DNA from 4 places in the Vibrio profundum genome. Region 3 is predicted to be linked to each of the others. Evidence: predicted binding sites of a transcription regulator. Region 3 holds the regulator's gene; each other region holds the start of a gene.

Region 1 (3,270 bases), on a different contig from region 3:
ACCAAAAGATTGATCGTCAATTGTTCTCAGTCCAACAACCTACGACTGAGATTGAGCCTTGTCCTCAATGTGAAGGCCAGTTGCAACTGAAATACGGTAAGCACGGCGGCTTTTTAGGCTGCGATCATTACCCTAATTGCGACTATCGACAGCCTTTGCATCAAAACGATGGTCGCCTTGTTAAATCGCTCGGCGTTGCTTGCCCAGATTGTGGCCAAGAGTTGGTGCTACGGCAAGGGCGCTATGGCATGTTTGTCGGTTGTAGCGATTATCCAAATTGCCAACATATTGAAAACCCAACCCAAGCGGCGAAACCTGTTTCTGACTTAGCCGAGTCCTTAGCTTGCCCTGAATGTCATAAGGGGCATATCGTTGAGCGAAATACGCGTTTTGGTAAAACATTTTATGCGTGCGACAATTATCCGAAATGTCGCTTTTCACTCAATACTCGGCCGATTAAAGGACCGTGTGAGGAATGTGGTTATCCGCTACTGGTAGAAAAGAAGTTAGCGAGAGGTATTAAGACTCAATGCGCTAGCCGAAAATGTCAGAATGAACAAACGGCGCCCGAATGAGCGCCGTTTTTTATGCGAGGTGTTGTATTCTAGGTTAGCTATTACGGCCTGCGACGACTTGGATGGCGGGAAAAGCGACCGGATCCAAGATATCCGCTAGAGAGCAGAGTTTGCGCTGCAAGTCTGCGGGATAATCGGCACTCAGGTTGATGTGCCCCATCTTTCGCCCTTGGCGCTTTTCTTTGCCATACCAGTGGATATGGCAGCCTTCCATTTCTAGCAATGCATCGGGCAAGGTATCCTCACCTAAGATATTGATCATCGATGTCATCCTGACCAATTTAGTGCTGCCTAGCGGCATGCCACAGACTGCGCGTAAATGATTTTCAAATTGGCAGGTTTCTGCACCTTGCTGCGTCCAATGCCCAGAGTTATGGACACGCGGCGCAATTTCATTGACCAATAGCTCACCATCATGATCAAAAAATTCAATGGCGAGTACACCCACATAATCCATGGTGTTGGCCACAGCGCTGAATATCTGTTGAGCGCGATTTTGCAGTTCGATGTTGTCGATCGGTGTCGACAAACTCAGCACGCCATCGGTATGCACATTTTCTGCAAGTGGATAGACAGCGATGTTGCCGTCTGCGTCGCGTGCACCAACCATAGATACTTCACGTTGAAACGGGATAAATTGCTCAGCCACAATCGCTTGTTCTGGGCTGCTTTCAAGATTGGCTGCAATCTCAGTCCAGATACTTTCAATATCCTGTTGGCTTTTGAGCCGCCACTGACCTTTGCCGTCATAACCGCCCAATGCCGTTTTTAGCACCATAGGAATACCGACGTGCTGAATGGCTTGCTCAAAATCGCCACGATTGTTGATGACATGGTATTTGGCGCTGCGGACGCTGGCTTTATCGAGTAGTGCTTTTTCAACGCGACGATCGCCGCCCGTCATAATAGCCTGTTTACCCGGGAAGAATTTTCCGCTCTTCTCGCACGTGTCTAAGATATCTAAAGGAATATGCTCGAACTCGGCGGTGACTACATCGGCGTGAGCGATGGCATTGACTAACCCTTGGCCAATGACAGTATGAGTGAGCGGGTGGACAACATTTCCACTGCTGACATCAAATGCGCAAATGTCGAGGTTGAGCGGCGCGCCTGCTAGCGCCATCATGCGCGCCAATTGTCCCGCGCCAAGAACTAAGACTTTCATTCCGTTAATCCTCTGCTGGATTTGGATTGGCTAATACGGTTTCGGTTTGTTCGTTGCGGAATGCTTCAACTTTGGCCATTACATCTTCGTGATGGGTGCCGATAATTTGTGCGGCTAGGATGCCAGCGTTGGCAGCCCCAGCTTCTCCAATGGCCAGCGTACCAACGGCAATCCCTTTCGGCATCTGCACGATAGAAAGCAGTGAATCCATGCCTTTTAGCGCACGTGATTGAACTGGTACGCCTAACACAGGAACACTAGTAAAAGCCGCCGCCATGCCAGGGAGGTGAGCCGCACCACCCGCGCCAGCGATAATCACCTTGATGCCACGGTCTTTTGCACTATTGGCGTAATCGGCAAGGAGCTGAGGGGTTCGGTGAGCTGAGACGACTTTGGTCTCATAAGGAACGCCAAATTTTTCCAGCATTTCTGCGGCAAGTTTCATCGTAGGCCAATCAGATTTAGAACCCATAATAATTCCGACTTTCATCTCAAACTCCTTCAAGCTTCTACATTGGTGAGCAGGTTGTTTGTGCGCATTATACGGCGAAAAAAACGGAAAGCAAACGTTTGCGCGAGTGCTCGCTAGGATTTAAATAATGATGGTTAAATAAACATTTAGAGAATAGAGGATTTGTCGGTAAACTTGCGGATATTAGTGTCAGGTAATTGAAGAAAGTAGGTTGACCGCGTGAATAAGTTAGATGATGTCGTCCAAGCACTGCGACAAGGTGAAGTTATCGCTTACCCAACAGAAGGCGTGTTTGGGCTGGGTTGCGATCCCGATAATCCTGTAGCGATTCAGAAACTGTTATCAATCAAGCAGAGAGCGGTGGAAAAAGGGCTTATTTTAATCGCGGGTGAGTTTAGCCAGCTGTTTCCTTATGTTGAAACCAGCCAACTCACTGAAGCACAAATTCAGCAGGCTAAGCAAACGTGGCCCGGCCCCGTGACTTGGATTATGCCTGCGAGTGAGCTCACGAGCTCTTGGGTGTCAGGGGAGTTTGATACGGTCGCTGTTCGAGTGACAGATCATCCTTTAGTCGCACAAGTTTGCCAAGCCTTTGGCAAGCCGCTGACTTCGACGAGTGCCAACCTATCAGGTCAGCCACCTTGTAGAACGACTCAAGAAGTGAGGCAACAGCTAGGTGATGCCGAGATTGTCGTGTTGGTAGGAGAAACGGGTGGGCGAACCAACCCAAGTGAGATTCGTGATATTCAAACGGCGCAAATAATCAGAAAGGGATGAGTGGATGACATCGGTAATAAATAAAGAGGCAGTGAAGAGCTTTTTACTGAGTCTGCAAGATTCGATCTGTCAGCAGCTTGAACAGGTTGATGGCCAAGCGAGTTTTGTTGAAGAAGCATGGCACCGAGAGCCTGGCGAGAAACTCGGCGGTGGTGGGCGAACGCGAGTCATGAAAGATGGCGGTGTATTTGAACAAGGTGGGGTGAATTTTTCTCACGTGACCGGTAAACAAATGCCTGCATCCGCCACAGCTCATCGACCAGAATTGGCGGGACGACACT
Region 2 (3,270 bases), on a different contig from region 3:
GCTGTGATGGTCGGGATTACGACAAGAGCCATGCAAGATGTAATCAGCTTCGTTTGATATCCAGAAGTTTGGCTTAGTTTTTTCGCCGTACATCAATGATGGCACCAAGACAGATAATGACCCTTCAGGCGTTAGTAGGTCGTAGCTCAACGCAACCTTGACTGGAAGGGACTTCTGGATATGAAGCAGTGTCACCCAAGCATTTGATCCGATTTGGATTTGCTCAAAGTCACCGATGTTCTGCCGGAGAATGTATTCACCAGTGGACTCATTGCACAATAGCACTTCACCTCTTAGACACCTGCTGGTGGCAACCCAAATAACGACTTCCGAAGACGTTGTTTTTCTCAATATTGGGCCGCTTAGTATTAAAGGTAGAGGTGAGACATTTGATTGTTGCAACTCGGATTCCTTCACTTGTTAAGGTTTCGGGGTATTTGGTGCCGTTTATGAGGTGAAAACAGAAAATGAGCCGCCCACATTCCGTTTCAGTTTCTTTCGTTCTGTGGCCTAGAGCTCTGGTTGGGGAAGGCCCATATACTTGTGAATGAAATTAATCAGTTACTTATTTGAAATTTCCGCGTACCGCCAATGTACAACATCTCGATGGCTATATCTCGTCTAAAATGAAGTTTACTGAAATGGGCCATAATACTTAATTGGAAGCGCTGTATTATTGCAGGCAAAACTGGAAATCTTAGACACTAATGAGCAGGTTTGCATATAAAATCTATGTATTATTTATTTAAAATATCTTCATGGTTTTTATGATTAGAAAAATTGACATAATCTTACGTTTGCTTATCTTTTGGTTTAAATGACCATAATTGGTATTTAATATAGTTATATATATCGCAATTTCATTGATTGTCGGTTTAACATGCAGGTAATGACTAAAAAAGACGCTTCTGTATCTACTTGATTTTTATTATAAATATGCAATTGATAAAGAAAAAAGTTGGCGTAAATCATGAGGTTGACATACACTTTTCAGGTAATGCCTATATGTTGTTGATTGGCTAGGCGAAATGCTATGGCGCGGCCTTCTAGGCTAGCAATGTTTAATAGAGTTTTGAGGAAAGTTTTATGGCGCTCACAAAGGCCGATTTGGCTGAGAACCTGTTTGAAAAGCTTGGATATAGTAAACGGGATGCCAAGGAAACGGTTGAAGTGTTTTTTGAGGAAATTCGCAAAGCACTCGAAAGTGGCGAACAGGTAAAACTGTCAGGATTTGGCAACTTCGACCTTCGCGATAAAAACGAACGCCCAGGGAGAAATCCAAAAACGGGTGAAGATATTCCAATTACCGCCCGCCGAGTTGTGACATTTAGACCCGGGCAAAAGTTAAAAGCCCGTGTAGAGAGCATCGAAGCCGACGGCTAATTCGCTTGCTTTATACTCCGCTAGGAACTTGTGCTTTCTGACGTAATATTGGGTGGGAAACTACCTAATTTCTTGGGAGCAGAGCTGCAGGAAAAAAATCTGCGGGAAAAATAGTCGTGGGGAGAGAAGAGTACGGCAGTGCATTCAAGCTGGGCAGCTTGTTAGTGTTGCAGTGCTCGCTTAATCTGTTTGCAGGACTAAGCAAGCAGGTGTTGATTTTTTACATAATAAGACGGCGTCGTGAAGATAGGATATCTTCACGAGCGAGTTTTAGTTTTGTACATAAGCTTCTTCGCAAATAAGCCCTAGTTCTCATATAAGCCTTAGTTTCAAATGAACCTATGTTTAAATGAACCTATGTTTAAATGAACCTATGCTTCCAAGTGAACCTATGCTTGAAGCGAACCTAAGTTTTAACTCAACCTCAGCGCGTAGGGCGTTAGCACCAGACTCTTCGTGAATAGAACTTGTCGTGAATAGAATTTGGGTGCATAGATTAGCGGGCGGAGTGTATGTACATCTGCTCACTGGCCCTGAAAACTGCCTTTCTAACACACCTTATACTCTACGTTACACCTGAGCCACTTTAATTCTCTCTGCTCCGTTCACTTCCGTTTACGCGGCTTGCTGTATATGAGTAGTAATGTAAGGCTGCCATGCTTTTTGGTACAACTCTTTTGATTGATTCCTAATATTTTCTATTTTTGTTGATTCACCCATATTCACGGCTCGATTTTGTTGGCTGGCTAATCGCTCTATATGTTGAATTTGCTCATACAAATCATGCTCAGGGCCACTTTTTACATCGGCGATCGCTTTTAAGTGCAGCTGGACTTCGGCAATCATTCCGGTGTTAGGTAATTGAACAAGTAAGTTCAGATCTCGATAGCCAGATTGTTGCGGATTTTTAAACCTATTTTTCACTTTTACAATGGTAGTTTCTCTTGCAAGCGATTCGTATACTTCCACTAAACTAGAGACATCATCTGAAACTATGCTTGCCCGAGCTAAATCAGTAATTCGTTCAGATTTCCCATTTAGCTCGAACATGACCTTTTGTTTCGCTCTGTCTTTAGATTTTACTCCAGAGAATATGGTCTCTGTATTAGTAAGAAGCGCAGAACTCGTACAAATATTTTGTAATTCTTCTTGGGCGATTAACGCTTGGCTGTAAAGAGCCTCAAAGTCTGAATATGGTTGTATTGGTGATACGTCAATCGATGGAATGCCATATAGCCCACTTAGGCTTCGTTTAAAACGCTTAGAGCACACCTCATTTTGCTGGCTCGCAGAACGGGCTTGCAGCCCCGTTGGTACTGTAGGTGCCGCGGCATAGGCTGGTGCGCGACTTAATAACAATAGTACTAATGCAGTAGTACGAAATAGAAAGCTCATTGATTCTCCTCAATTCGCAGCATGTCATAAAAGGGGACAGAAAAATCTATAAAAATGACAGCTTGCGATTTGGCGGTTATACGGGACGTTGGAGAGAAAGGTTTGGCTACAAACTTGTTAATACTTAGCGGCATGTCCATCTCAACGATTCACCCGTTTAACGATAGAAGCAGTATATGTCGGCAAGATTAATATAAAATGAATATAAGGTTCATCAGCTTATCAATGGGGGACAGCTCTCTACCGCTGGCTGGAAAAATCAGGTAATCTTGATACACCTCAATGAATTGAATGTAATCGAAAATGAATGATCCTGAATTTTGGCACAATAAGTGGGCTGCAAACCAAATTGGCTTTCACTTGCAAGACGTGAACCCTTTGCTGATCGAGCATTGGCCAGCCACCCAAGCGAATAGAGAAGAGGTGGTCTTTGTTCCATTATGCGGAAAAACTGAGGATCTAGTTTGGCTGGCGTCCAAGCATGAGTGTGTG
Region 3 (3,270 bases):
CACAGGATACTTGGGAGGAAGCTAGGCAAGCCGCCGCTTTCGTTAAGCAGAAAAAAATGGTGCTAGTAACTTCTGCAAGTCATATGACTCGTGCACTGAATGAGTTTCACTCGGCTGGTTTATACCCTCTGCCTGCCCCCACTAACTATTTAGCGCAAAAGCATATTTCTCAGGCATGGATAAAATATACACCCCAAGCTAAATACCTCGAACAAACAGAGACTTACTGGCACGAAGAGCTGGGGTTGATGTGGCAATCTCTAAGGGATTGGGTGGCAACTGACTATACCGAAGCTACCCCAAAAGACCCGGAAACCTCACTTTAATGGCGACTTAAGCCCAGCCATTATCTCGCAATATACTTTATGGGCAGTCTAATCGCTGCCCTGTTTGATCTCCCACCTCAGACATGAATGCACCGACATTCCAGCAAAGTTTCATTTATTGATTAAAATATAAGCATGGATAGCAAGAAGTGGCCGCCATGGATGAGTTAAAAGCCTTTAATGAAAAGCGAGCCGAGATCTATTGGTGGATCTCGGGGCTTTTTGTGCGGGAGCTGTCTGAGACTGAGTTAGATCAGTATCAAAGCGACGAACTTAAAACTTTTGTTGAAGGGCTTGGAGAGGTTCCCATTCTTACGGAACCCAGTGACGACTTACTCCATTGCATCAACCAGTTGAGGACAATGGAAGATGCGCAAATTGTGCTAGCGTCAGACTTTAACGACCTATTCCTCAGTTCGAATCAGAACGTCATTTCCACCTGCGCATCTCATTACCGTAACGTGGCCAACCCCTCTTTACATACTTCGACCCAAGAGATTGTGGCCTTGATGGCCAGCCACTATGTCACTGTCGACCCATCCAACAAAGAACCTGCCGATCACATCTCTAATGAGCTCGACTTTCTTGGCAATTTAATTATTCGCTCCAACGAGCTCGAAAAACTGGCGCACTTCAATGAAGCGCTCACTGAACAAGAGATGTTTATCCGCCGTTATTTGCTGTCTTGGTTATATGACTTTAGAGAGCAACTCAATCACAAAGACAGCTTTGGCTTCTACGCATCGATCGCACGCTTGTTAGTTTGCTTCCTTGAACTGGATTGTGAATACCTCGCGACTAAACAGCGTTTGTAAAATACCGTGCAAATTAAGCCAATAAACAAAGTCAGAGCGTGGTTTTCTGTTGCGGTAATAAGACAGGCACACTAAAATCGGCAACGCAATCGAGAAAAAGATGATGAAATTATGTAAACCGCCGTAGTTTGGCGGTTTTGCTGTATGTAGGACTGTCTGCCCGTCCAAATAAATGTGGCAGAAATAATAGGACAGAACAATGGCCACCATTAAAGACGTTGCACGCCTCGCTGGCGTATCAACCACCACAGTTTCACACGTAATCAATAAGACTCGTTTTGTTGCTGAAACCACGCAAGAGAGAGTTCAAGCGGCGGTAAAAGAACTCAACTACGCGCCAAGCGCGGTCGCACGCAGTTTAAAATGCAACACGACACGCACTATCGGGATGCTAGTCACTCAGTCGACGAACCTGTTTTTCTCTGAAGTCATCGATGGTGTTGAAAGCTACTGTTACCGTCAAGGCTACACTTTGATTTTGTGTAACACTGGTGGGATCTACGAAAAGCAGCGCGACTATATTCGCATGCTCGCTGAGAAACGCGTTGACGGTATGTTGGTGATGTGTTCTGACCTAACTGAAGAATTGCGTGAGATGCTTGACCAACACAAAGATATTCCAAAAGTCGTGATGGATTGGGGCCCTGAGAGCTCACAAGCTGACAAAATCATCGATAACTCAGAAGAAGGTGGCTATTTAGCGACCAAATTCTTGATGGATAACGGCCACACTGATATTGCTTGTTTAAGCGGACAAATAGAAAAAGCGGCCTGCCAAGAGCGCATTCGAGGTTACAAACGCGCATTGTCGGAGAAAGACATTAAGGTTAACGAGGACTGGATCTTAGAAGGCAATTTTGAATGCGACACGGCCGTGCTCGCGGCAGATAAAATTGCAGTCATGGATAAAAAGCCAACAGCGGTATTTTGCTTTAACGATACCATGGCACTTGGCTTAATTAGTCGTTTGCAGCAAAAAGGCATACAAGTGCCTGAAGATATGTCAGTTATTGGTTATGACAATATTGAGTTAGCGGAATATTTCTCACCACCGCTTACCACTATCCACCAGCCTAAGCGCCGAGTGGGTAAAAACGCATTCGAAATTCTACTTGAACGCATCAAGGATAAAAAACACGAAAAACGTGTCTTCGAAATGCAGCCTGAGATAGTCGTGCGCAATACGGTAAAAGATATTCGCTAAGTGCCGTTAAACGTTTGAAATACTTTAACTGAATGCCCGGCTAATCTAGTCGGGCATTTTTGTATCCTACCTGGCACGCCAAATCTTCCTGAGAAATGCGCCCCATTCTACGTGCGATTCAATACTGAGAAGCACAACCAGAAAAAAACTTGTTTCTCGTTAATAATATCGCACAGCTATCTACTCACTCCTCGCGATTATTATGTTCAATACAACGCAAAAACACACGATTCTATTCTCTTGTTTCATATTGGTGATTGGGCTCATGGGGATGGATATGCTCAATCCTGCCCTTCCCTATATCATGCAATCGCTGTCGGTAAGTGAATACCAAACCAAACAACTCATTGTCATCTACTTGGTGAGTGCGGCAATATCACAATTTTTTTATGGTGCTTATTCTGATGTCTATGGCAGGAAGAAAGCGATATTACTCGCGTTTTTGATTGTCGATACCGGGGCACTCTTATCGGCCTTTGCACAAAATATCGAGCAGCTTTATGCGTGTCGTTTACTCACTGGCTTAGGGGCGGGGGGCGCTCCCGTGATTGCTCGGGCGATTATTTCCGATGTATGTGATAGACAAGATACGATTAAGAAAGCGTTTGCCTACTTTTCCATTTCCAGCCAACTCTCGCCTGCGCTGGCGCCGCTGATCGGCGCGGTAATACTCCAAGGGTTTGCATGGCGCGCCGTTTTTGTGGGCTTATCGATATTCACTCTGATCGCCATATTCGTATTAGCCCGAAAACTTAAAGAAACACATACTCCAACGGCAGCCAGGATGGACATCCGTCAGCAGCTTTCAAGCTACCTGCTGATCCTTAAAATCACCCGCTTTATTTGGTTCAGCGTTATCTCAGCACTGCTGTTCACCATCACCATTGCGTTCTATTCCTACATGCCGTTTATACTTGCCCATCAC
Region 4 (3,270 bases), on a different contig from region 3:
CTTAAAATACGCATGTAACCCGCTAACACAATCAAGTCAGGTTGAAAGGTATCAATCCGCGTCATTAGCTCATTATCAAAGGCTTCACGAGTCTCGAATGCTTTCGGGTCAATAAAGACGCCTTCAGCGCCCGCTGCTTTTGCACGTTCAAGGCCGTAAGCATCAGCTTTGTTTGAAAAAACCGCTGTCACTTTTCCATCTTGGATACTGTCTGCGCACGAATCAATGATCGCTTGCAAGTTGGATCCGCTGCCTGAGATCAATACAACGATATTTTTCATATTTACTTGATCTCGACTTGTTCTTCGTTGGCGCTTGCATCGGCAATCTCACCAATCACCCAAGCTTTTTCGCCTTCGTTGTTCAGTAGTTGAACGGCAGCGTCTGCTTGGTCTTTCGGTAGCGCAATCACTAGGCCAACGCCACAGTTAAAGGTGCGGTACATTTCGTGCGTCGTCACGTTGCCTTTTTCTTGTAGCCAGTTGAAGATGCTTGGCCATTCCCAGCTTTTGCCGTCGATGATCGCTTTTGTGCCTTCAGGCAATACGCGTGGGATGTTTTCCCAGAAGCCGCCACCCGTAATATGAGAAATCGCGTGGATGTCATGCTCGGCAATCATTTTCAGCGCCGACTTGATGTAAATCTTGGTTGGTTCTAATAGATGCTCACCGATAGCTTTGCCATCAAGCAATTCATCTTTGCTAGCACCAGACACTTCAAGAATCTTACGTACGAGAGAGTAACCATTCGAATGTGGGCCGCTAGAACCGACTGCGATCAGAGCATCACCGGCAGCAACTTTGGTGCCATCAATGATGTCTGCTTTTTCAACGACGCCGACACAGAAACCAGCCACATCGTAATCTTCACCTTCATACATACCCGGCATTTCGGCAGTTTCGCCACCAATCAATGAACAGCCAGCTTGTATACAGCCTTCAGCAATACCTGATACAACATCGGCAGCCGTATCAATATCAAGTTTGCCAGTTGCGTAGTAATCTAGGAAAAAGAGAGGCTCTGCGCCTTGTACGATGAGGTCGTTCACACACATTGCAACTAAGTCGATGCCAATGGTGTCGTGTTTTTTCATTTCCAACGCAAGACGTAGTTTTGTGCCCACACCATCGGTGCCTGAAACCAAAACAGGTTGCTTATAATTAGCAGGAAGCTCGCACAATGCGCCAAAGCCACCAATGCCTCCCATCACTTCAGGGCGACGAGTACGTTTTACTGAGCCTTTAATACGATCAACTAGTGCGTTGCCTGCATCGATGTCGACGCCAGCGTCTTTGTAGCTTAAAGAAGAATTGTTACCGCTCACGGGAAGCCCTCAATCTTGAGTTGGATGGGAAAACGGCGCTATTCTACCAGTGCTTAATGCAATATAGCAAACGTTTGCGCAAGTTTTTTTCCTTGTTTTCAGCACTGAAAAGCCGCGTCACTTTAGGTATACTTAGTCGGTTTATTCAAAATTCCCTTTATCTATGGAGATGGAAATGAAAGTTGTTGAAGTAATGCATCCTCTTGTGAAACATAAAATTGGTTTAATGAGAGAAGGTGATATCAGCACCAAGCGCTTTCGTGAGTTGGCTGCTGAAGTCGCTAGCCTGTTAACGTATGAAGCGACGTCTGACTTTGAAACTGAAAAAGTTACCATCGAAGGCTGGGATGGCCCGGTTGCCGTCGATCAGATCAAAGGTAAAAAAGTAACAGTTGTGCCAATTTTGCGTGCAGGCCTTGGTATGATGGATGGTGTACTTGAACATATTCCAAGCGCTCGCATCAGTGTGGTCGGTGTTTATCGCGATGAAGAAACATTAGAGCCCGTTCCTTACTTCAATAAGTTAGCCTCTAACATTGAAGAGCGTATTGCTTTGGTTGTTGATCCAATGCTGGCAACTGGTGGCTCAATGATAGCGACCATCGATCTTTTGAAGGAAAAAGGCTGCTCAAACTTTAAAGTATTGGTGCTAGTGGCGGCTCCTGAAGGTGTTGAAGCGCTTAAAAAAGCACATCCAGATGTTGAGCTGTACACAGCGGCAATCGATGAGAAGCTTAACGATAAAGGCTACATTGTACCGGGCCTAGGTGACGCAGGTGATAAGATCTTCGGCACTAAATAATTCTTGGTAATGAAGGGAGGCAATTGCCTCCTTTTTTATGCAGCATGAGTGTTGACTATGATACTACCCCAATGTTTGCAAGCTGACTTTTACTTAGTCCAGCGCGCTTTTTCACCTCTATTCTTAAAACTCTAGTCGTTCTAGGCAATCTAAATCAGGGCCTACACTTCCCCGACAAAGTTCTTTCTCGTGAACTAAAATAGTAATGTCTTTTTATTGTGACTGTTAGAGATTGAATCATGACTTATCGCCCTAACCTACATGGTGACTATTCTATTGAGGTTCGTCCGCATCAACTCCGATTAAAAATGTGGGGTTCGTGGAATCAACAAGCCTCAGAGCAATGTACGGCGCACGTATTTTCTGAAGTGGAACACTTAAAGCACCAACCCTGGGTGTTTTTTGTTGATCTGCTCGAATGGGAATTTACGTCTCCCGAAGTATTGTCTGGATGGGATCCTTCGCTTGCCAAGCTGATTGAAAGTAACCTAAAGATTCAGTGCATCGTATGTGATTCCAAGTTGTGTGAGTTCTTACTACACAAGCATCAGGAGAAAGGCGATACGGATCATAAGCTGATTTGTAATTTCTTTGATGATTATGCTAAAGCAGAAGAGTGGGTTAACAGTCAAGTCAGACAATTTTGAGGGGAAATAGATGGCTAGTCGTGATTATGGGGCTGAACTCACCGAGTCTACTCGGTAGACTAAACTCGGCGAGTATTGTGCATTCTGATTACAAGTAAGGCTGTTATTTTTTAAAGCTTAGAGTACCCGCCACGCGTTTCCTAGGAGCTTGACCAGATTCTTCCGATGAAGACGTTGAAGCAGACCGGTTACTCGGCTTTACGTAGTTTCTCGACTTATCATTCGGTCGTTTTGTATCAGACTTGCGGCGAAATTCGTCGGCGTTGTTGCCACGAAATGTCGTTTGTTTTTGATTACGACGCGCGGTTGAATCACGATTTTCATCACGGCTGTCAAATAGCTTAGCATCGGTGGCTTTGCGTATACGTTTGCCTTTGTGATCTTCGCGTGAGGCATCTTCTGTACCAACAGAGTTATCGCACATCGCCAAAATTTGGCTAATTTCTTCCTCACTCATATAACGCCATTGACCATTTGGAATGCCGTCGATGGTGATA

Evidence for each region. Region 3 encodes PurR, which represses purine synthesis genes. Its sites were predicted from a motif close to TNANGNAAACGTTTNCNTNA; they were not measured.
Region 1: a site for PurR is predicted at 2,299-2,318, ahead of purE (5-(carboxyamino)imidazole ribonucleotide mutase). Genes of this name have one in related genera too.
Region 2: a site for PurR is predicted at 948-967, ahead of ihfA (integration host factor subunit alpha). Genes of this name have one in related genera too.
Region 4: a site for PurR is predicted at 1,387-1,406, ahead of purM (phosphoribosylformylglycinamidine cyclo-ligase). Genes of this name have one in related genera too.

The regions. Positions count from the first base shown of each region.
Region 1 is NZ_JAKJTA010000019.1:3,236-6,505, reverse strand. It holds gene L4C34_RS16375 (DNA topoisomerase family protein) at 1-575, shown strand, start outside; gene L4C34_RS16370 (5-(carboxyamino)imidazole ribonucleotide synthase) at 610-1,740, opposite strand; gene purE (5-(carboxyamino)imidazole ribonucleotide mutase) at 1,745-2,230, opposite strand; gene tsaC (L-threonylcarbamoyladenylate synthase type 1 TsaC) at 2,432-2,989, shown strand; gene hemF (oxygen-dependent coproporphyrinogen oxidase) at 2,994-3,270, shown strand, end outside.
Region 2 is NZ_JAKJTA010000005.1:155,990-159,259, forward strand. It holds gene L4C34_RS05085 (metallophosphoesterase family protein) at 1-402, opposite strand, end outside; gene ihfA (integration host factor subunit alpha) at 1,087-1,383, shown strand; gene L4C34_RS05095 (RelA/SpoT domain-containing protein) at 1,999-2,778, opposite strand; gene L4C34_RS05100 (thiopurine S-methyltransferase) at 3,082-3,270, shown strand, end outside.
Region 3 is NZ_JAKJTA010000003.1:463,136-466,405, reverse strand. It holds gene elyC (envelope biogenesis factor ElyC) at 1-326, shown strand, start outside; gene torD (molecular chaperone TorD) at 485-1,141, shown strand; gene purR (HTH-type transcriptional repressor PurR) at 1,341-2,345, shown strand; gene L4C34_RS02090 (MFS transporter) at 2,548-3,270, shown strand, end outside.
Region 4 is NZ_JAKJTA010000007.1:19,379-22,648, reverse strand. It holds gene purN (phosphoribosylglycinamide formyltransferase) at 1-281, opposite strand, end outside; gene purM (phosphoribosylformylglycinamidine cyclo-ligase) at 284-1,324, opposite strand; gene upp (uracil phosphoribosyltransferase) at 1,500-2,126, shown strand; gene L4C34_RS07620 (hypothetical protein) at 2,366-2,773, shown strand; gene rluF (23S rRNA pseudouridine(2604) synthase RluF) at 2,877-3,270, opposite strand, start outside.